3 regions of the Paenibacillus provencensis genome follow, and region 2 is predicted to be linked to each of the others. Evidence: riboswitches for the same ligand, from Rfam matches in the RefSeq annotation. Region 2 holds a riboswitch; each other region holds the start of a gene.
The links. A riboswitch is a leader RNA that binds a small molecule or an ion and turns the genes downstream of it on or off. The one in region 2 is predicted to bind thiamine pyrophosphate.

Region 1 (7,585 bases), on a different contig from region 2:
CTCTATTATTAGTGTACCCTGCTCCTGAAAGTTGAACCCGTGGATATTTAACATAAACCGCCCCATACCTGCCGGGCTTGTCATTCACTAGGAATCTGAGTGCTGGCCTGATAGAACGAACAGGTTCTTTAATTCTCATTCTGCCGGACAGGAACCAGCCTCTCTCTATTTCCCATGTAAGGGCGGAGCGCCTTCGGTATATAAACGATTCCATCCTCCTGCTGATGATTCTCAAGGAGAGGAATCAGGATTCTTGGTGAGGCCACGGCCGTGTTGTTCAATGTATGACAATACCTCAATTGACCATCGGTACCCCTATAGCGGATATTGGAGCGGCGCGCCTGAAAATCATGCAGGTTCGACGACGAATGCGTCTCCCCATAGCTGCCCCGGCTAGGCATCCAAGTCTCAATATCATACTGTTTATATGTTTTTTGAGACATATCACCTGTGCATACTGCAACCACCTGGTATGGAAGCTCTAGCGCCTGTAGCAGCTCTTCAGCGTAGCCCGTAATTTCCTGGAGCATCTCTTCTGACACCTCCGGATCAGCCTCTGTCAGGACGACCATCTCTACTTTGGCAAACTGATGCACCCGGTAGAGCCCGCGCACGTCACGTCCCGCAGAGCCGACTTCGCTCCGGAAGCTTGTCGATACGGCCGCCAGACGAACCGGTGCTGCCACATCAATCACTTCCCCAGCATAATACGAGATGAGCGGAACCTCTGAAGTACCGATCAGAAACTTATCATCTCCTGCAAGCTCATAAGTCTGGTCACGACCGCTCGGGAAAAATCCGGTGTTCTCCAGCGCCTCTTCCCTGACCATAATCGGCACCTCCATCGGTACGAAGCCGTGCTTCATCACAATATCCAGTGCAAGCTGCTGAACGGCGCGGTGCAGCAGAACTCCGTCGCCCTTCAGATAGTAGCTGCGCGAGCCGCCAACTTTGACTCCGCGTGGAGCGTCAATGAGATCATGAAGCTCTCCGAGTTCCATATGGTCCTTGACTGGGAATGGAGGCGAACTGACCTCTCCAACCTTCCTTACAATGACATTATCCTTATCGCTCTGCCCTCGGGGTGTGTCAGGGGATACAACATTCGGGACAAGCAGCCGCAGCTTGTTATAACGTTCCGTCACCTCGGCGAGCCTTGCTTCTGCTTCCTCTAGTTGTCCGTTTACCTGCCGCACAGCTTCACGGGCAGCCGCTGCCTCCTCCTGTTTGGCCTCTCTTATCAGCTGTCCTATTCTCTCCGACTCGACATTTCGCTGTTGCCGGAGCTTCTCCACTTCGGTAATCAGCTCCCTACGCGCATCATCACACATTAGCAGCTCATTTATGGATATGTCTATTCTCTTCCAATTAGCTGCTTCCTGAACCTGCTCTGCATGCTCCCTAATCCATTTCATATCCAGCATTCACGTCACCCCTAAGTTAAATTCGTTATACTAAAAAAGCATAGAGCGCCCTCATCCGTTGGGACGAGGAGCGCTCTATGCTCGCGGTGCCACCCAATTTATTGAAGCAGCCTTCATGCGGTCAGCATTAAGTCTCACTTCAATCTCTTTGGTTCCGCAATAACGGGCGGTTCCGATTAACTTAGGGGTCAGTATAAACTTTCCCTTGACGAGAATACCTCCGAGTTGGATGCTCTTCATTGGCATTTTTCACGTTTTCAATTAAAGGTATTATAGTTTAGACATTTCCACATTACAATGATTTTATTCCTGAATATGCTGTACTTTCCTGCCAAGGAGGGCTATAATTAGCTTCTGAAATGTCCTAAACTTCATATTTAACCTCAAGGGGTGCTGGGTTAGCCGGCTGAGATAGTATCCGTGAAAGCGTGTTAGATACGTACCCTTTAAACCTGATCTGGGTAATGCCAGCGTAGGAATGGAGAGAACTTCGAGTGTGCTGTTCTATATTTAGACAGCCCTTAGCCCTTACGTCTGCATGCGTCCCTTATCTGGGACGCTTTTTTTATTATGATCGCAAGAATGCACTCCCACTCTAACGATCTCCCGTTTCAGGATGGCTTTCAAGGAAGCCTCTCTTGAACTTATAGAAGTTGAAATGGAAATTTCGTCAATAATAGGGGTAATTTAAAAGGAGAGAGAAACATGTACAAAAAGTTAGGAATCCTGCTTCTCATTACACTCATGACGATCGTCACTGCTTGCGGCAGCAGCGGCACAGCGAATGAAGATTCTGGCGCAGGCTCGGAGGAACCGGCAGCGAGTGAAAGCCTCCGCGACATCAAGGTCGTACTGGACTGGACGCCAAATACGAATCATACGGGCTTATACGCAGCAGTCAGCCAAGGCTTCTACGAGGAGGAGGGCCTGAATGTAGAGATTATTCAGCCCGGCCAAGCCGGTGCAGATACAATGGTCGCTTCTGGTGAGGTTCCTTTTGGCGTAAGCTACCAAGAAGGGGTTACCCAAGCTCGGACACAAGGTGTCCCGATCGTATCCATTGCTGCCGTCATTCAGCATAATACCTCCGGCTTTGCAGCGCCTGCTGACCGGAACATCGAGTCTCCGAAGGACTTTGAAGGCAAAACCTATGGAGGATGGGGCAACCCCATCGACTCGGCAGTTCTGGATACAATTATGGGTATGGAAGGCGCGGATGTAAGCAAAGTGAATAATGTGAACATCGGCGATGCCGACTTCTTTACCGCAACGAAGCGAGACATTGATTTTGCATGGATATTCTACGCCTGGACGGGTATTGAAGCCGAGCTCCGCGGTGAGCCGATTGATATGTTCTACGTTAAGGACTATTCCGAGAAGCTTGATTACTACACTCCTGTACTTATCACGAATGAGGCAACCATTGATGAGGATCCTGAGCTTGTCAAAGCCTTCATGCGCGCAACGACCAAAGGCTATGAATATACGATTGATCATCCGGAAGAAGCCGCAGGGATATTGAGCGAGGCCGTACCTGACCTCGATAAAGAGCTTGTGCTTGAGAGCCAGAAGTGGCTCAGCCCGAAATATCAGGATGATGCTGCGCACTGGGGCGAACAAAAAGCAGAGGTATGGCAAAACTACTCCGACTGGATGGTAGAGCACGAGCTGCTAGACCAGCCACTGGATGTCGAGAAGGCTTTTACGAATGAATTTCTGCCACATCAATAATTATTAAAGGAAAGCGTTGGTGAACCAAATGGCTCAAACATTACTAAGCATTCAAGTTATTCCAAAAACACCGAATGGAGAAGATTCGATTCCTTATGTGGACCGTGCCATTGAAGTGATACAGCAATCCGGCGTGAAATATCAGGTTCATCCACTCGAAACGACCCTGGAGGGCGAGCTTCCCGAACTGCTCGAAATTGTGCAAAGAGTTCATGAGGTACTCATTGAGGCTGGCAGCCCGAGCATTATTTCACAAATCAAGATTGCCCATTATCCAAGCGGAATCAGCATGGAAGGATTAACGGAGAAGTATCCATCATGAAACGTGTTGTAAGAAGTGTGCTGCCGCCTGTCGCGGCGGTCATCCTCTTTTTGGCGGTATGGCAAATAGCCGTGCCGCTTTTTCACATTGAGAAGTGGATTCTGCCAAGTCCTGTTGATATTACCCGCGAAGCAGCTGCACAGGCGGCAAGTCTTACGGAGCATACTTGGGCGACCGTACAGCTCACCCTGCTCGGCTTCGGCATTGGCGCTGCGATCGGACTTCTAACGGCCATGCTGCTGCATCTGGTTCCATTTATGAAAACAGCCCTATATCCATTGCTCATCCTGAGCCAGAATATTCCGACGATTGCGCTCGCGCCGCTTCTGATGATCTGGTTCGGATTCGGCCTGCTGCCCAAGATCATCGTTATTACGCTCGTCTGCTTCTTTCCGATCGCGGTATCTGCCATGGACGGACTGATGCAAACGGATCGCGCAATGCTGAGCTACATGAGAATGGCCGGAGCCAGCAAAGGGCAAATCTTCCGCAAGCTGGAGGTGCCTCACGCGCTCCCGTCCATTTTCTCTGGTCTAAAAATCGCAGCAACCTACAGCGTCATGGGCGCAGTCATCGCCGAATGGATCGGCACAGATAAAGGCATCGGCTATTATATGATGCTGCAAAAATCGGCCTATCGGACAGACCGGGTATTCGTCGCCATGGCCATCATCGTCCTCTTGAGCCTGCTCCTCTTCGCCGTCATCGCTATGCTGGAGAGAGCGCTCGTCCGCTATAAGACAGATGATCATAGAAAATCCAATTCATGAGACGGCAGCAGCCATCGAATCGAATCCAGTAACGAGAGGAGGATAATCTTATGGATCCTTTACTAGAAGTGTCTGACATCCGTTTATCATTTCGTCAGAAAAAGCAGCAGCTTCATGTCCTTGATCACATATCACTCACGGTCGGCCAAGGTGAATTCGTCTCCATCATCGGACCCTCAGGCAGCGGAAAGAGCTCTTTATTTCAAATCATTGGCGGACTTCTTCAGCCTCATGCAGGAACAATCCGCCTGGACGGAGAAGTGGTAACAGGAACCCGTGGCAATATCAGCTATATGCCACAGCAGCCAGCCCTGCTCCCATGGCGGACAATAGCCGATAACATCAAGCTCGGCAGCGAGGTTGCGCCTGCTCGATTCCGCAGCAGGCAAGGAGCGGATTACGAGCTAACCACTCAGCAATGGATGGCTAAGGCTGGTCTGAGCGGCTTTGAAGATATGTATCCACACAAGCTGTCAGGCGGAATGCAGCAGCGGGCTGCCTTTTTGCGCGCACTCTTGAGTCCACAGGAGCTTATGCTGCTCGACGAGCCGTTCAGTGCGCTGGATGCACTGACGAGAAGCGAGATGCAGGAGTGGCTGCTCGGTATTTGGGAGCAATCGAAGCGATCGGTGCTATTCATTACGCATAACATTGAAGAGGCACTCCTGCTGTCGGATCGGATCTATGTATTTTCAAATCGACCGGCGACCGTACTCCATGAGGTGAAGGTCCCATTTGCTCGTCCAAGACAGGAAGTGTTGACCGAGGACCCTCATTTTCTTCGCTTGAAGCGTGAAATATCCGAATGGATGCGGGAGGAAAGACGCAAGCAGCCGGTTAGTTCCAGCCCTTACCCGAACATGAAGTAAACCAAGCTAGGAGGTGATAAGCGTAATGCAGCAGTCTGAAGAGGATTTAGCGCCTGTCATTGACTCGCATATTCACCTGGACCAGTATGAAGACGAGAAGCAGCCCTTGCGTCTGTCGTTTGCACAGCATCAAGTGGAGGCTGTAATCGCTGTATCTACCCATCTTGCCTCCTGCCAGAGAACGGAGAAATTGGCGGCTGCCTCTCCTTCGCTGATATATCCTGCTTATGGATATCATCCGGAGCAAGCTATCCCCTCTGAGCCGGAGCTGACAGAGCTGTTTGAGTGGATGGAGGAGCATCTGGACAGCATGATTGCCGTAGGCGAAGTTGGCCTGCCCTATTACACAAGATTGGAAACAGCTGTCGAAGGCAAAGCTCTGGAGATGAAGCCCTACATCGATATGCTGGACAAATTCATCGCATTTGCCAAGAAACACGATAAGCCCATCATTCTGCATGCAGTTTATGAGGATGCAGACATTGCGGTCGAGCTCTTGGAGCAGCATCGCTATGAGAAAGCGCATTTCCACTGGTTCAAGGGTGCAGAACATACGGTCCTGCGCATGGCGAAAAACGGATACTATATTTCTTTTACGCCCGACATCGTATATGAAAAAGAAATACAGGATCTTGCCAGTATCTATCCTCACGATCAGATTATGGCGGAGACCGATGGCCCGTGGCCTTTTGAGGGCCCTTTTGCCGCGCATAAGACGCATCCCCGAATGGTGAAGGACGTGATCCGAGCCTGGTGTGATGTTACAGGAATCAAGCCGGAAGCAGCATTTGAGCTATTTTATAACAATACCAAATGCTTCTATGATATTTGACTTCAAGGTATAGATAAGCCTTGCATCTTACATATCAGCTTCGCAAGTGATGCCCCTGATGATTCAGGGGCTTTTTCAGCTTTAATGCCGCAATGATCTCATATGTTTCTTTATCCATTTCGTTCTCGTAATTCCCCTTTTCATGCAGCCATTATTTGAACTATTGTCGTATACGCAGGAAAGAATTAAAATTTGAGAGCATCTAGGATAATGGCACAGAGGCAGCCGAAGGAAGGAACCCTGTATAGAATGCGCTCCAGTCACCGTATTCTGACCCTATTCCATTTGTTGTCTTCAATAATGTAAGCACTTTCAACGGATGAAAGGAAACGTGGATAATATGTTTGGTTCCCGTTACTTTAATACACTTCGCAACCAAATATTTATTGGCTCTTTGCTCGTTATGCTGCTCGTTCTCGGCTCCATCGCACTCATTGTATATAACCAAATATCTGTACTGCTGCGCAGTAACGCAGAGAGCCATATTCAGCAGACCGCCGTCCAGGCATCCGGCAAGCTGGATGTCCTTCTGAATCAGATTGAGAACTGGACATCCCAGGTCGCTACCGATGCGACAGTTCAGCATGATCTGGCACTAGAGGCAGCAGGACAGCACATCAGCTTCTCACAGCGGCAACAGCTGCAGGAGGAAGTACGCAAGCTTGAAGCTTATGCCACATCGATTCGTTCTATCGAAATATACACAGCCGATTATCGCAGAATGCTTCCTCTGGATGATGCGGAGCTTGATGATCGTGTGCCTGCAGGCTGGATTACGAGGACGGATGAGGCTGAAGGACAGCTGGTGTGGTTTGGCATAGATCCCAGGGATCCGGCAAGCGTCGTTGCGATTCGTAATATTCGAATTATCAATCAGTCCTACCAGGCGGCAGGATATGTCGTTGTTCGCATTGATAAGAACTTTTTCCAGCTTACAGACAACGACTCCGGGAACCGTTCATCGCTCGAATTCTTGAATTTGTTTGATGATGAGGGGAAGCCGATCTCCCTTGCAGCGATGCCTGGTGTAAGTCCTGATATCCATCTACGGGAGCTTCAGTCCTCTGTAGAGCTGGATGGCGAGCCGTACATCACAGTTGAACGGCAATCCGAGAAGACAGGCTGGAATTTGGTCATATTGTCTCCAGCCGATTACCAGGCAGAGGGGATCAGCCTATTACTCACCGTTATGATTATTTCCGTTATCGGCGGGGCCCTGCTATTCGTCATCCTCTCCTTCTTCCTGTCGACGATGATTACGCAGCCTATTCTGAATATGATCAAGGTGATGAGGACCTCTAAATTCGGCACGCTCAAACCAAGCAAGGTCACTTCCGCTACGCTTGAAATACAAGAGCTCAGCAACACATACAATCAAATGGTGGATCGAATGAATGAGCTGGTTGAGGTCGTATATCAGAAGGAGATTCTACAGAGCCGCACGGAGCTTAAAGCGCTGCAATCCCAAATTAATCCACACTTCTTGTTTAACACGCTGGAGGCACTGTACTGGGCTCTCGATGAAAAAGGAGAAGAAGAGCTTGGTGAGGTCGTCATTGCGATGTCCGGTCTGTTCCGATATGTCATTAGCCGGGGCGATGATGACGAGTGGGTAACTATTGATGATGAGCTCAGCC
Region 2 (7,585 bases):
CCCGATGAAGAAAGCTAGAAACAGAGAAAAATAAACAAAGCCAAAAATGAGCGCCATCATAACCGAAATCGCGATTTGCATACCATACCAGATGTATACCGGCCATCCCCTCATGACAAGGCCAAGCAGATTTGAAGCAAAGAAGAGGATGATCAGCAAAACACCAAATACAATATATCCTCTGGAAGAAGATCCGATAATAAAATAAAACGGCAATATAAAACAGACCAGCCACACATAAGGGTTCAGGCCCGTATTCTTGCGGAACATATCCTGCCAGCGATGCATGCTGTTCACTTAAGCTCACCTGCTCATTTCTAAAATTATCCATCTTAACAGTAAAAAGACTACAGATGAAATGATCATCTATAGTCATCTTACCATAAGCATTGGGGTCTTATGCTTCCTATTTGAATGGCTGCAGTCTTCTTGATGCAAGCTCGCGCTGCGCTCGCTCCTTAAGACGCTGCCCTTTCTTATATTGCCTGAATGTTACGAATTTCTTCATTTCCTCATTCCATAATCGGAATCTCATCGCCTTGAAGCTCTCTATTACGGTAATCGTCGTTGCTTGCTGCAAAGGCGGCGTGGCGTTGTGCGCCTCTTCCAAATGGTAGTTTGGCACTCTTGGGCTCAGATGGTGAACATGATGGAATCCGATATTTCCCGTGATCCACTGCAGCGGCTTCGGAAGCTTATAATAGGAGCTGCCTTCAACAGCAGCTTGAATATAGGACCATTCTTCCTCATTCTCAAAATAAGAATCCTCAAAGGTATGCTGTACATAAAACAGCCAAATGCCAAGCATGCTGGCAAAATAGAATATCGGCACCTGTACAAGCAGGAACGCCTTCCAGCCAATGGCCAGGATTAGAAGCGCGTACACAGTCACAATGAGCAGATTCGTCAAATACGTATTTAAGCGTTCTTTGCGCTTGGCACCGCGCCGATTAAATCGATATTGCAGCAAAAATACTGCAATTGGACCGATACCGAACAGAATGATTGGATTACGGTAGACACGATAATATAGCTTTGTATACCATGGAGATTCATTATATTCGGTGACGGTCATCATCCAGATATCGCCGATCCCCCGTTTATCCAGATTACCGCTGGAAGCATGATGCATCGAATGACTGTATTTCCATTGCATATAAGGGGTAAGTGAGATGACACCTGTCAGCGTACCCACAATGTTATTGGCTTTTTTATTTTTGAAAAATGAACCATGACAGCAGTCATGAAAGATGATAAATGTCCGAATGACAAAACCGGAAGCAACCAGGGTTATAGGCAAGGTGAGCCAGTAGGATACAGACAGACTTGCATATGCCAAATACCAAAGCACAAATAAAGGAATAAGCGTATTTACCATTTGGATTACACTTGCTTTAAGCTCCGTTCTTTCGTAAGGAGCCACTTCCTTTTTCAACTGGGTTTTAAATGATGCAGACATGACATCGTCTCCTTCATATCAGGACAGCACAGAGATCGAAGCATAACGATCCTATGTACTCGCGTCCCTATTCTCCTTCCATTATAGAAGAAGAATGTCACCCCTTGAAGTCATAAACGTCAAGTCATGAGTATGACAAATGTCATGTATCCTCCACCTGCGCAGGTTATCCTCTTACAGTTGTCCTCCATACCATTCCAAATAACCAAGCTGATCAGCCAGGATAAAACATGCTGAGATTGCAGCCAGCAGTACCAACAGGAAGCACCAATCCTGCCACCTTACCTGAAGCTTCAAGTAAAAGTCACGATTGCGCACCCCAGTGAATCCTCTTGATACCATGGCGACGGCTACCCGTTCGGATTTGCGGATACTGCTGGCAAGCAGCGGAATAGAGTACCTCTTGAAGGCATGAAGGAAAAAGCGAACTCCCCTCTGCCGCAGAATCCCACGCATACGGTGAGCCTGCTGCATGGTCGCAAGCTCTTCCCGAAATAGCGGCAAGAAGCGATAACCCGCCATAACCCCGTAAGCCAGCTTCGGAGACAGCTTGCACTGCTGCATCAGGCTAAACATCAGCTTCACTGGATCAGTCGTAAGAATGAACAAGAGCGAGAGCGCAGAGAATGCGAGGGTACGAAGTCCGAGGGACAGAGCGGTAAGCACCGTTTCTCGACCTGCCTCAAAGCCTCCGATCCTGATCCATACTACATCATTCATAGCGATGCTTTCTCTAGGGAAAACGATAGCTGTCCATACATAGCCGAGTGCCATGATCAGAAACGGAGCAAACAGCAGCAGCCATCTGCGCCAGGATACTTGACCAAGCCAAGCCGTAAGCAGGATCGTTACCATTAAAGCGCTGAGCTGTGTTATGGGATCAAACGCAAAGGACAGCAGAATGACGCCAAGGGTAACTGCAAGTGCCTTGATACTCGGATTCATCTGGTGAAGATTCCAACCGGCGTGCTGAGCACTTTCGGAAGCAAGCAATGCCGCGTGAGCGGGGTGTGGGTTAGAGAAGTCCCTCTCCGTTGTGAGGTCTGTGCCTGTTCCAATGCCTGTGCTTGTTGCGATGTCCCTGTTCGTTGCGGTGTCTGTGTTTGCTTCGAGTGCTCTTGCCAGCTGTACCTCAAGCGGCAGCACCAGCTTCACCCCGGCAAGTCTGTCCTCGGGCCAGTGCCACAATGTTGTCGCGCTGTCATCCAGTTCTATTCCTCCATCCACCACCACGATCACACGGCTCGCATATGCCCGGACCCACTCCATATCATGTGTAATCATGATAACAGTAAGCCCTTGCCGGACCCTTGCCTTCAGTGCTTCCAGCAGCCGCAGAGATGCATAGGCATCCTGCCCGTAGGTGGGCTCATCACATATGAGCACCTGCTGCTCTTCCACAAGCATTGAAGCCACGCTCAGCCTTCGTTTCTGGCCCTGACTCAGTGCATAAGGACTGCGATCTGCAAGATGGGATAGACGAAACTCGGCTAGAAGCTCAGCTGACCTTAGCTGAACCTCTTTCTCGGGTATGCCCTGCAAACGCAGTCCAAATGCAAGCTCCTCGCTCACTTTATCCGTGACGAACTGATGCTCAGGATGCTGAAAGACGAGGCCTACCCGCTTGCGAATGATGGACTCCGGCAGCCGGGTCATATCCTCTCCGCCAGCCAGTACCCGCCCCTCCTTAGGCGTGAGTAATCCGGACAGAAGCCCGGCCAGGGTAGACTTTCCTGCTCCGTTCGGTCCAGTTACGGCAATGAATTCACCTGCCCTTACACTTAGAGAGACATTCTGAATGACTGGCCGATTCTGCCGATAGAATGTTATACCTTGGGCCTCCAGCACCGGATCCCGTCTCTCTTCATCTCTTCGAGGAAACGGAGATTGCTCAGCCCTCTCCCGCAAGTAATGACTAACCTGTTCTTGCTCAAGCACCGGACGCGATCTCCAATAATCAATGAGCTCCTGTGACGTAAGTGGAAGGACTTCAGCCGCTCCATGTACATGTTCACATAATTGCCGCTGCAGGCTCACTGGTCCGGGCACCCAAATTCCCATTTGATCCAGTTCAGCACGATACATGGAAAAAAATACGTCTGGCGCAGCCATTCGGCATATTCGCCCTTCGTGATCCATTAAGATAATACGATCAACATCAGCCATCCAGGCATCCAGCTGATGCTCGATCAGAAGGACGGTTATTCCATGCTTCTTGCGAAGTAATGAGATGAGCTGAGCCAGATTTCGAGTAGAAACCGGGTCAAGATTAGCCGTCGGTTCATCCAGCACAAGGATGCCGGGCCGAAGTGCGAGTGCACAGGCGATAGCTAGACGCTGCTTCATACCGCCCGAGAGTGTATGAATCTGCGCTGTCCTGTACTGGTGCAAATCAACCATCTGAAGCGCTTCATCTATTCGGCCGCTGATCCTCTCATGTGGACATCCCACGTTCTCCAGGCAGAAGGCAGCTTCTTCTTCCACTGTCAGCATGCAGAACTGGCTGTCTACATCTTGAAAGACGATTCCTACTGCTTGTGCATGTACGGCTGCACTCTCTTCTGTCATGGATCTGCCCCATATCCTGACACTTCCCGTAACCATACTCTCGATCTCTTGCGGATAAATTCCGTTCAGACACAGCGCCAATGAGCTCTTACCGCTGCCGCTAGGTCCCAGGAGCAGCAGCATTTCACCTGGATTCAAGTCGAATGTAACCCCGTTTAATATGAGCGCAGCTTCTTCTTCGAACTTCAGCGTTAAATCTCTCACTTCAATGGCAGCAGAGGATCTGAGTATCTCATCAGCCGGCTGATCTTTACGCGGTTGGAGTACCATTATGCTTTGTGTGACCGGGCTGCTGCTTTGGCAACCGGAAAGCTCCGCAGCACACCGGTCCGAACAAGGGCATCCGCGATCCATTTTCCAAGCAGACCGGCCAGGAGTGCCCCACTGATGATACGAACCCCCAGCATCGCGATGACCAATTCAGGTGATAAAGCGGCGAAGCCGGATCGGAAGTAGCCCCAGGCGAAGCTGAACACCGCCGCACCAATACCTGACAGCATCAGGACCGGGAGTGAATATTTACGATAACGAACAGCCGCAAAGACCGCTTCAGCTCCAAGACCTTGTATCATGGCCGATACGATAAGAATGGGTCCCGTTGTATTTCCAATCAGGACTTCAATAATGCCGGCAATCGTTTCTGACAGAAAGGCAGCCCCTGGCTTACGAATAATGTAGGCAGCAATGATCGAGACAATGAACCAGATTCCGAAGATCACCTCATAACCCATCGGCCCCATAACACCTGTCAGCAGATTTCCAATCTGTAAGAACACGAGATAAATGACAGCAAAAACAACGGACAATGAGCTTAATACGATAATGTCACGCAGCTTCCAGGCTCCCATAAGCTATACCACCTTCCCTTGTACCTTTTTGGACGGACTGTTGCAGGACAGGGTTACAGTCATCACGACATGGGACACCGACTCCTGCGTCACTTCAAAGGACTGCTCCAATGTCTTAAAGATCGTATGAACATCTCCTTCAAGGCGTGTAGCGTAATGTATGCCCCCGCCGTAGCTGCCATCGTCCTTCGCAATATCAACGACATGCGCAATCTTCTTCATGTATTCCGGCTCCCCGAGAGCGTACAGCGCATATTCCGCCGCTCCTTCCATACGGATGGAGGATACCGTATCTTCATTCATTCGAGCGGCATCTTCTGACATATACACATCACCCGCCGAATCACCCGGACAGCCAATAGAGAAGGTGCCGCTGAACACTACGTGCTCGCCTGTATTTGCCGCATGCAGAAAGATCGCCTTCATTACATCAAACACATGCTCCAGCCTGCCTCGTACGCAAGTACTTACATCACCGGTCTCTGTCCATACCTTGGAGGTGTCCGCCTCCTTGATCGCACCAAGAATAATATCAACAAACCGATCACTCATCGGATATAGCGAAAAACGACAGCCCACGATTCGGCTTGTTCCACATACTTCTGTACTCATTGCTCCATCTCCTCAGGTCAAGTATTGTTGAAACAACACAAAAAGAGCTGCACCCCTAAGTGAGTGCAGCTCAATAAAATGTGAAGCCCAAAATCTTACTTCATCTGAAACGAAGCCTTCGGTTCAGATTTGAATGGGCTATTATCATTTCATATCCCCGCACTTCCCCACGCTAGTATGATCTAGATCGGGTGTAAAGGGTTAACCGCCATCGTCCATTTCCTTCATCGACGTATTGGTCTCTCAGCCAGTTAAGGCACCCCTAGTGCTACATTTCGATTATGCTGTTCCAATCGTATCCCATTATACTGCTTTCTCCTGTTTTGTAAAGTTTGGATTAATTCAGCGATATATCTGAATTGTTAAAGAAGAATTTAAGCAGCAAGGCAGATAACAGCCTATCTTCTACCTATTCGGGTTGCATAAAGCTGCTTCATACAGTAAACTGTCATGATACAATGTTACTTGAAAGGAAGGCTGATACCATGGAGATCCCTTCATTAAATAGAATCAATGAGCTGAGCCGCAAACAGAAGAAGGAAGGCCTCACGCCGGAGGAAATTACCGAGCAGAAGGCGCTTCGTGAGGAATATTTGAAGGCCATCCGCGGACAGGTATTGTCCACGATATCCGGACTGACCATCGTTGATCCGAATGGGGACGACGTCACTCCAGAGAAACTCAAGCTTGAGCAGCAGCAGGATAAATCCAAGCTCAATTAATGTATAAAAGGATAGAATCGAATACCCGTACGCAGCGGGTATCTGTCGATTCTATCCTTTTCTTTCTTCAGGATCATACATGCTAGATCGCCAGTATTTCGCGGATTTCTTCCTCACTTAAGGCGGATGATGATTCCTGACCGGGCTGAATAATTTCTTCTATGAGATTTTTCTTGCGCTGCTGAAGCTCGTACATTTTATCCTCTACCGTTCCACGGCTCACCAGCCGGATCACCTGAACCACGTTCTTCTGTCCCATCCGGTGTGCCCGGCTCGCTGCCTGGTCTTCTACCGCAGGGTTCCACCATAGATCATACAGAATAACGGTATCCGCCCCCGTCAAGTTAAGTCCTGTACCGCCGGCCTTCAGCGATATCAGGAAGAAATCCTTCTCCCCTTCGTTGTAGCGCTGGCACATTTCAACACGCTCTTGGCCCGGTGTCTGCCCATCCAGATAAAAGAATGGAACCCCTTGAGCCCCGAGCTCCCTGCCGATGATGCCCAGCATTTCAGTAAATTGAGAGAAGAGCAGCACCCTTTTGCCTGCGCTTCGGCTTTCTTCGATGAGCTCCAACAGCTGCTCGAATTTCGCAGAGCTTCCCGTATATCCTTCTACAAATAGACCAGGATGGCAGCACAGCTGTCTTAGCCGGGTCAAGCCAGCCAAGATCTTGATTCGATTCTTGTCGAACTGCTTCTCGCTCAGATGCTTCACGGTCTCTGCCCGCAGCTTGGCCAAGAAGGCAACATAGAGCTTCTTCTGCTCGGTCAGCAGCTCGGAAGTGTGCAAGGACTCAATCTTATCCGGCAGCTCCGCAAGTACATCTGCCTTCACACGGCGCAGCAGGAACGGACGGATTCTACGTGCAACTACTTCTCTTGGCAACTCATTAAAGGCTTTTCTGCCTTGAAACAGCTCTGGAAAGACAACGTCATAGATAGACCATAGCTCTTCCAGACGGTTCTCGATCGGTGTTCCGGTGAGTGCGAAACGATGTCTTGCACTGACTGATTTTACCGCATGTGCAGTTTGTGTCGCATGATTCTTGAACGCCTGCGCTTCATCCATAATAAAGGCATGGAAATGCCTTTCACTATACATATCCGCATCCATGCGCAGAAGCGGATAGGAGGTGATAAGTACATCCACCGCTGTATGCTCACGGATGATCTTCAGTCGCTCCGGTTTGGTTCCGTCTACGATGATTGTCGTGAGCTCTGGAGCAAATTTCTCAAGCTCATTCTTCCAATTGTAGATGAGGGAAGCAGGCGCTGCGATCATTACGGGCTGCTTATGCTCCCGTATGGTTTGAAGCTCAGACACGATATAGGTGATGCTCTGAAGCGTTTTGCCGAGTCCCATATCGTCTGCCAGA
Region 3 (7,585 bases), on a different contig from region 2:
GGGGTTCAAGTCCACACTTGGCAGGCCACCGCCTCCTTCGGCTCTTCCATTGGAATGAAGGGGATGCATTATGCCGCGAAGCTGATGGCTCTATCTGCTTATGATCTGCTTCTTAATACAGACGGAGTAATTGAACAGGCCAAAGCCGAATTCAAGGAAAGAGTGAATGGCATCACTTTTAAGGCAGGAATTCCTGCTGAAGTGAAGCCTCCGGTGCCGGCGCATATCAAATTGACAGTACCGGCAGGATAATCTTACGGCCGCAGGCTGAGAACTTACAGGTGGATGCCTGGCAGATTTCGTTTCCATTAGAAAAACTCCAGATCCTCGCTGCCAGGAAGCGAGGAGAACTGGAGTTTTTCTATTTAGCTTCGCATTATTTTCACATAGAAACCAGGCTGTTATCTGTTTAAGTCGTTAAGACCTGGAGCATGCTCGTTCGGCATGTCTGGCAGCATAGGTACCGGATGTCCGATTGGAGGGGCCGTTACCTCAAGCTCCCCGCCATTACGGCTAGGGGATTTTCCGCTGAAAATCTCCCCAATCCGGGTATCGTCCAGCCTAAAGTTAAATTGTGCGTTATGGAAGCCCATGTCTACATATTTTCTGCACTCCGGATACTTGTGGATATCATAATTAGGCACCGGGAACAGCTTGCCCCACTCTACACCAAGCGTCTCAAGCGCTTTGGCGAACGCGTTCTGATGCGCATTGTCCCGCACGATGAGAAAGGCTAAGGTTTCTCTGAACGTCTTATTGGAGCTCATCTCATAAATACGGGACTTTTGCAGAACACCCGTCGATTCAAGCACCAGATTATCCATAAGGTCAGCCACGAGATTGCCATGGTTGTATACATAATTGCCCATCCACGGATTTCCGGCTGCATCTACAGGCAGAGACCCTTGCGCACCAACGATGAAGTGATGCGGATTCGCATGTCTAACAGCCTCATCTAGCGGAGCACCATCAACACCCGCGTCGCCAGGCGTCTCCTCACCTGATCCGTTCAGGAGCTGATTAATCGTCGTCTGCACCAGCTCGACATGGCTGATCTCCTCCAGAAATACACCTCGCATCAAATCACGATATTGGGTCTTATTCCCGCGGAAATTACTGCTCTGAAAAAAATACTGCATCATCGTACGCATTTCACCGAACCTTCCACCCAAAGCTTCTTGCAGCACCTTAGCCGCAGCTGGATCTGGCTTGTCTGGCACGATAATGTTGATGAGATCCTCTTTATAAAAATACACAGGGAACACCTTCTTTACTGGAAAATTTTGAAGTCATCCTATTTTGTTTCAAGAGTTCCTGCTTTATGCAAAATGAGGAAATCACGAAATCTTACAGCCCCCTAAGAAGGAGTGTAATTTATGAATATCGGTTCTCAAATATGAAGTTGATTCACTGCATTAAATATGAAGCACACAAAAAAGTGGGGGCCCCCATATGAGGACCCCCTGGTAAGTATGATCATATACAAGCTCCGTTACAGATCTACGGTCTTGTTCAAATCCATCTCACTATTACCTGTCATTTTGTTAATAAGATTCTTGACCAGCTTGGTTTTGCTGCCTGTTTCCCAATACTCGGCGGTATCTGCCTGAATCTTAATGAGCACCAGCGAAGGATCATCATAGGAAACATCAAGCAGCATCTCATAGGCTTTGTTCCAAAATTCCTTCACTTTCGCCGGATCCTGAATCAGCTCCACTTCCCCCCGAATGGAAACATAGGATTTACCGACATAGGCTACATTGACCAACGGATTCTGAATCAATTCCTGATATTTGTTTGTGTCCTTTTTCGTCAAGAACCAAAGATCTCCGTCGAATTCAACCTCCTGAGTCTTCATCGGACGGGAGACAAGCCCTTCTGTTGTTACAGTTGTCAGCATCGCTGTATCTATACCTTTGATCAAATCTCTCACCGTCTCAATTGCTTCTTGATTCGCTACTGGAGTATTCATAAATGCGATTCCCTCCTTGGCATCATATGAAATTTTGACAGCTGTCATATCGCTCTCACATTCCTATGGCTCTCACATTTATTTTACCCAACTAGAGAATCTGCAATCTGTGAAACGACCTCTCTCATTATTTTCCTAATGTAAACGGTAAGGATCTAATCACCTGTTCTGACCACGATATTCCTCCGCCTTCTCCTGCATGCCTGCATGAATCGCTTCCTTCTCACTAACTCCTTTGGCGGATGCCATATTCCGAATATCCTGAGTGATGCGCATACTGCAAAATTTCGGACCACACATGGAACAAAAATGCGCTGTTTTTGCACCTTCGGCTGGAAGAGTCTCATCGTGGTAGGATAGAGCACGCTCCGGATCAAGAGACAGATTGAACTGGTCCTTCCAGCGGAACTCAAATCTTGCCTTGGAGAGGGCATCGTCTCTTTTTTGTGCTCTTGGGTGACCCTTGGCCAGATCGGCTGCATGGGCAGCGATTTTATAGGCAATGACCCCCTCCCTCACATCGTTCTTATCAGGTAGTCCCAAATGCTCCTTCGGCGTAACATAACATAGCATGGAGGTACCAAACCAACCGATCATCGCCGCTCCAATGGCAGACGTAATGTGATCATATCCGGGAGCAATATCTGTTGTAAGTGGACCCAGCGTGTAAAATGGGGCTTCCTGGCAGATCTCCATCTGCAGATCAACGTTCTCTTTGATCTTGTGCATAGGCACGTGTCCCGGACCTTCGATCATCACCTGTACATCATGCTTCCAGGCGATCTGCGTCAGCTCCCCGAGTGTTGCCAGCTCAGCCATTTGAGCCTCATCATTGGCATCATAGATACTGCCGGGTCTCAGTCCATCTCCAAGTGAAAAAGCAACATCATATCTGCTCATAATTTCACAGATCTCTTCAAAATGAGTATACAAAAAGTTCTCCTGATGATGCGCCAGGCACCATGCTGCCATAATAGAGCCGCCCCGTGACACAATTCCGGTCATTCGCTCTGCTGTCATTGGAATATATCTGAGCAGTACTCCCGCATGGATCGTAAAATAATCAACTCCCTGCTCCGCTTGCTCAATCAGCGTATCTCTGTAAATCTCCCAAGAGAGTTTCTCCGCCTCCCCGTTTACCTTCTCCAGCGCTTGATACAGTGGAACTGTGCCTATCGGCACAGGAGAATTGCGGATAATCCATTCTCTCGTCGTATGAATATGACGGCCGGTCGACAGGTCCATGACCGTATCCGCTCCCCAGTGAACGGCCCAGCTCATCTTCTCCACTTCCTCCTCAATAGAAGAGGAAACTGCAGAGTTCCCGATATTCGCATTGATCTTGACATGGAATCGGCTTCCGATCAGCATCGGCTCACTCTCCGGATGGTTGATGTTAGAAGGCAGGATTGCTCTTCCTCTGGCAATTTCACTCCTTACAAACTCCGCTTCAAGCCCCTCCCGGATTGCGGCAAACTCCATCTCAGGGGTCACGATCCCTTTTTTGGCATAATGCATCTGAGTCACACAGCGTCCTGACTTGGCTCGAAGCGGCTGCCTTCTGACGCCCGGGAACACCTCTATCTCCTGCTGCGCACTTCTATCGGACCGAATCCCATTATCCTCTGGACGGATTGCTCTTCCTTCATAAAACTCAACATCTTCACGCTCAAGTATCCAATTCCGGCGCAGCAAAGGAAGACCCTGACGGATATCGACTTCACCGTTCAAATCTCCCATCGGTCCGCTTGTATCGTACACCCGAAATGGCTCATTCTGCTCTACTCCTTGGGGCGTACTGGTGGGATGAAGTTCAATTTCGCGCTCAGGTACAGCAATGTCCGGGCGCGATCCTTGAATGTATACCTTCTTGCTCGAGGGGAATGGCTGGAGCCTTCCAGATTCACCCTTCAAATGCTCTTCTCTTAAAGCCGATGCCTCTGTGTTCATTCCTGTGTTTGAATGATTCATACGTGCTTCCTCCTTTGTTCGAGTTGGGAAGCCCTCTCCTGAGCTGTGTTTGAAAGACAGAAGCTATACAAACGATAGCCAGTTATATAGAAGCTGCAGCAACAAAAAGAGCTGATTCCCACAGGGGGAATCAGCTCTAATCCATATAAGATCTTGTGTTGTGTACAGGCTAATGGAGCTGCATAGGTTAATAGCAGAACCTTCACCATATATCACGGATCTTATCGATATTTATCGCCAATTACTTCCCTACGCTGGTATGATCCAGATCAGGTACAAAGAGTCCGGCACCTTGCAGTACCATCTCAGCCCGGCATTTCGGGCTCCCCTAGTAAATTGTTATTGTTATTCATGTTTGACCCCTATCCTTCGTCTAAATTGAGGTCCATACAAGATTATCTCATTCACAGCACATTTTCAACCTTTATTCTCCATTCGTTCATTACAAAGGAGAGCTACCTCAGCATAAATCCCATTTGCGCGGCTGTCTCCATAACAATAGGTGCGTATTCCCGAAGCGTCTCTTCCGACAGCCTGCTTATCGGTCCGGATAAAGACAAGGCCGCTGCCACATTGCCCTTGCGATCAAAGATCGGCGCTGATACGGCTGCTGCTCCAGGCTCTCTCTCTTCATAGCTCGTTGCATATCCCAATTCCCTGATTTCTTGCAGCTGACTCAAATAAATATCTTGATCAACTGACAAGGGGGTATCAAAATTGCGTATCAGCTGCTCCTGCTCTTCTCTTGCTGCAAACGCAACCAACACTTTACTCGATGCTCCAACCGACAATGGCAGCCTTACACCTACAGGTGCTACCCTTCGAATCGCTTGATTGCTCTGCACGGCCTGAACGCGTATCCGTTCATTGCCATCCTTCAAATACAAGCTAACCGTTTCTCCCAAGCGATCACGAAGGCGCTCCATTGCAGGCAGCAAGAGGATGGCCGGGTCATCACTCTGGGACATATGTGCCGCAAGCTCCCAAATTCGAATGCCAAGCCGATACTTCTCCGTCAAAGGATTACGCACAACAAATCCCCTGTCCTCAAGTGTTGTCAGCAAACGATGCACCGTACTTTTATGTAAACCGATCTTGCCAGAAATTTCGGTAAGACCCAGATCTGATTGCTCTGTAAAGCATAACAAAATGTCCAACGCCCTCTCGACCGCTCGTACCGTTAATTTGCGATCTTGCTCTTCCATGCATAATCCCCTCTCTGTTTCATCACGTGAAACCTGGTTACATAAATTATAAGAGAATTGATGACCAAAGTAAAGATTTAATTGAGAATTAATCTCAATTAAACAAGCTCATTTCTCTCAACAATCGATCATAATGGAGAGATTTTGGAATAAGTCTTCCTTCACTTGACAAACATTTTTCACCATTAATTTCACTTACATTACAAGTGTGTAACAATTAGTCCCAATCAATTGACTTTAGACAGGACGCATCATAGGATAAAGAATAAAGTTATACCAACCTCATCTTTGTTCACAGGTTGGATTTAGTAAATTAGTCCTATTTAACATTCTTCTGGAAGGAGGAGTATGATGTTTCCTATATCCGAGAATAGATCTCTTAAGCAGAACGTATCAAGTGCTCCTCCCGCACTTTCCACTCGGCTCATCCGTTTTAAGCATATCGTGGTTGCCCTAATATTATCGATCATATTCTTTCTCGTATTTTGCTTTATTGCTCTTCATGCCTATATCGCATGGGTGTTATCCTACCCGGCGGTAGCTCCGGTGTATTCAAACCCCATGCTGTCCAAGGGGATGGAGTATGAAGAGGTGACTTTCCCTGCCTCAGACGGAAGCCGGAACGTTAGTGGATGGTACATCCCTGCAGAGGAGAACAGCAGCAAAACGATCGTGTTCAGTCACGGCTATGGAGCTAACCGGGAAGAATCATGGATTCCCATGTATGATCTGGCCCATTACGCTCATCAGCAAAATTTTAATGTCATTATGTTTGATTACGGCTTCGCTTCCCAAAACACAAGAGTCGTTGCTACCGGAGGAAAGGCAGAATCGAAGCAGCTTCTTGGCGCAGTTCAGCTCGCTAAGCAAAAAGGAGCTCAAGAAGTTGTCGTATGGGGCTTCTCTATGGGAGCAGGGACAGCTCTTCAGGCCGCCCTTCAAACAGAGGACATTGATGCCATGATTCTAGACAGCACGTTCCTGCTGGAGCCGGATACGCTGTATCATAATATACAGAATCAGATTGATTTGCCGAAGCAGCCTACCCTACAAATTCTAACGATGCTGTTCCCGATTCTGAATGGCACCAGCCTAAACTCCATTCCTTATCAGGAGGTAAGTTCGAAAGCTTATGATATTCCTATCTTCTTCATCCACGGAACCCAGGATGAGAAGGCCCCTTATCCAATGGCAGAGCTCTTTGCGAGCAACCAGACCAATCCGAACTCTGATGTGTGGATCGTAGAGGAAGCACGTCATGAGCTCATATATAGAGAGCATCCCAGAGAGTACTTGAACAAGGTTTCTTCATTCCTTGGCGGTATAAGTCTCGCTCAAAAATAGATCAAGCTGAGGCACCTTTAAAAAGGTGCCTTTTTCATATCCTTTTTTATATCCTCTCTTATTTTGACAAGTCATCATAGTACAAGCTCTAATGAGAATAAGTATACGTTAGATCATTACGCCGTCTGCTGCTATGCACAGTATTTGTTTGAATAAGAATCCATCTTGGGAGGTGCCGAGCTTATGGAGCTCAGTTATGGACCCTATTTACCGCTGCGCGCGTTAGAAGAAATTCGGTCTTGGAAGGATACTGAAATGGGATGCACAAATATGATCACATCGATTGCACCGGAGCTGGAGGATGCCTATGTGAAGCTTCTCAATGAATGGGGAAGCGTATTCCAACGATCTGCCTCTGCAGCAGATGATCTGCTGCAGAGGGTAAGAACGGGCGTGCAGCCGCCGGATGATTATGCGCTTGGTCAGCTGGATGTGCTGCTTGCCGCTTCGTTTAACCAATCGAAGGAATTCCATCGTCACCTCGGGCACATTCTTGAGCATAGCGCAGCTCTATCAGGTAACCCTGCTGCGGAGGTTGTATTTCGATACATCCAGGACCAATCAGAGCAGACTGTGAATAAACTCCGGGGACTGGACCATCCGGCTGCCATCTCCCAGAGAGTAAGACCTGGAAGCACCTGGAACGAAGAGCCCTTCCCTTACCCGGACGTAACAGCACCGCGAACCGGAGCTTCTGAAGAATTGGTTCAGGAATTATCTAAAGCTCTCACTGTATCCGATATCGCCGCAGAAGACGCCTCTCCTCCTACATCTCCTGTTCCGATTGGGGGGCACAAGCTGCCGCCACTGCCTTATCCCTATAATGCGCTAGAGCCCTATATTGATGAGAAAACGATGCGCATCCACCATGACAAGCATCACAAGACCTATGTAGATGATCTTAACATCGCTGAGAAGAAGCTTCAGGAAGCACGGCAAACCGGAAATTTTGATCTTGTGAAGCATTGGGAACGAGAGTTGGCCTTTAACGGAGCAGGACATTATCTCCATACCATCTTCTGGAACACAATGAACCCGAATGGCGGTGGAAAGCCTGTCGGGTCACTCGGAGAACAGATCAGAAAGGATTTCG

Region 1: linked by a shared signal. The riboswitch ahead of ACFQ3J_RS19205 (ABC transporter substrate-binding protein) and the one ahead of ACFQ3J_RS14970 (Ykof family thiamine-binding protein) in region 2 are both predicted to bind thiamine pyrophosphate.
Region 3: linked by a shared signal. The riboswitch ahead of thiC (phosphomethylpyrimidine synthase ThiC) and the one ahead of ACFQ3J_RS14970 (Ykof family thiamine-binding protein) in region 2 are both predicted to bind thiamine pyrophosphate.

The regions. Positions count from the first base shown of each region.
Region 1 covers NZ_JBHTKX010000003.1:97,692-105,276, reverse strand. The annotation lists gene serS (serine--tRNA ligase) at 129-1,424, opposite strand; gene ACFQ3J_RS19210 (hypothetical protein) at 1,500-1,664, opposite strand; TPP riboswitch at 1,801-1,920, shown strand; gene ACFQ3J_RS19205 (ABC transporter substrate-binding protein) at 2,130-3,155, shown strand; gene ACFQ3J_RS19200 (MTH1187 family thiamine-binding protein) at 3,184-3,477, shown strand; gene ACFQ3J_RS19195 (ABC transporter permease) at 3,474-4,247, shown strand; gene ACFQ3J_RS19190 (ABC transporter ATP-binding protein) at 4,298-5,116, shown strand; gene ACFQ3J_RS19185 (TatD family hydrolase) at 5,142-5,948, shown strand; gene ACFQ3J_RS19180 (cache domain-containing sensor histidine kinase) at 6,289-7,585, shown strand, end outside.
Region 2 covers NZ_JBHTKX010000001.1:3,103,694-3,111,278, forward strand. The annotation lists gene ACFQ3J_RS14950 (sensor histidine kinase) at 1-288, opposite strand, end outside; gene ACFQ3J_RS14955 (fatty acid desaturase) at 407-1,459, opposite strand; gene ACFQ3J_RS14960 (energy-coupling factor transporter ATPase) at 1,634-4,297, opposite strand; gene ACFQ3J_RS14965 (ECF transporter S component) at 4,297-4,875, opposite strand; gene ACFQ3J_RS14970 (Ykof family thiamine-binding protein) at 4,879-5,487, opposite strand; TPP riboswitch at 5,635-5,761, opposite strand; gene ACFQ3J_RS14975 (DUF896 domain-containing protein) at 5,973-6,209, shown strand; gene ACFQ3J_RS14980 (DEAD/DEAH box helicase) at 6,292-7,585, opposite strand, start outside.
Region 3 covers NZ_JBHTKX010000003.1:357,145-364,729, reverse strand. The annotation lists gene ACFQ3J_RS20395 (amidohydrolase) at 1-252, shown strand, start outside; gene ACFQ3J_RS20390 (manganese catalase family protein) at 402-1,256, opposite strand; gene ACFQ3J_RS20385 (pyridoxamine 5'-phosphate oxidase family protein) at 1,493-1,972, opposite strand; gene thiC (phosphomethylpyrimidine synthase ThiC) at 2,132-3,922, opposite strand; TPP riboswitch at 4,173-4,283, opposite strand; gene ACFQ3J_RS20375 (IclR family transcriptional regulator) at 4,399-5,148, opposite strand; gene ACFQ3J_RS20370 (alpha/beta hydrolase) at 5,500-6,492, shown strand; gene ACFQ3J_RS20365 (Fe-Mn family superoxide dismutase) at 6,676-7,585, shown strand, end outside.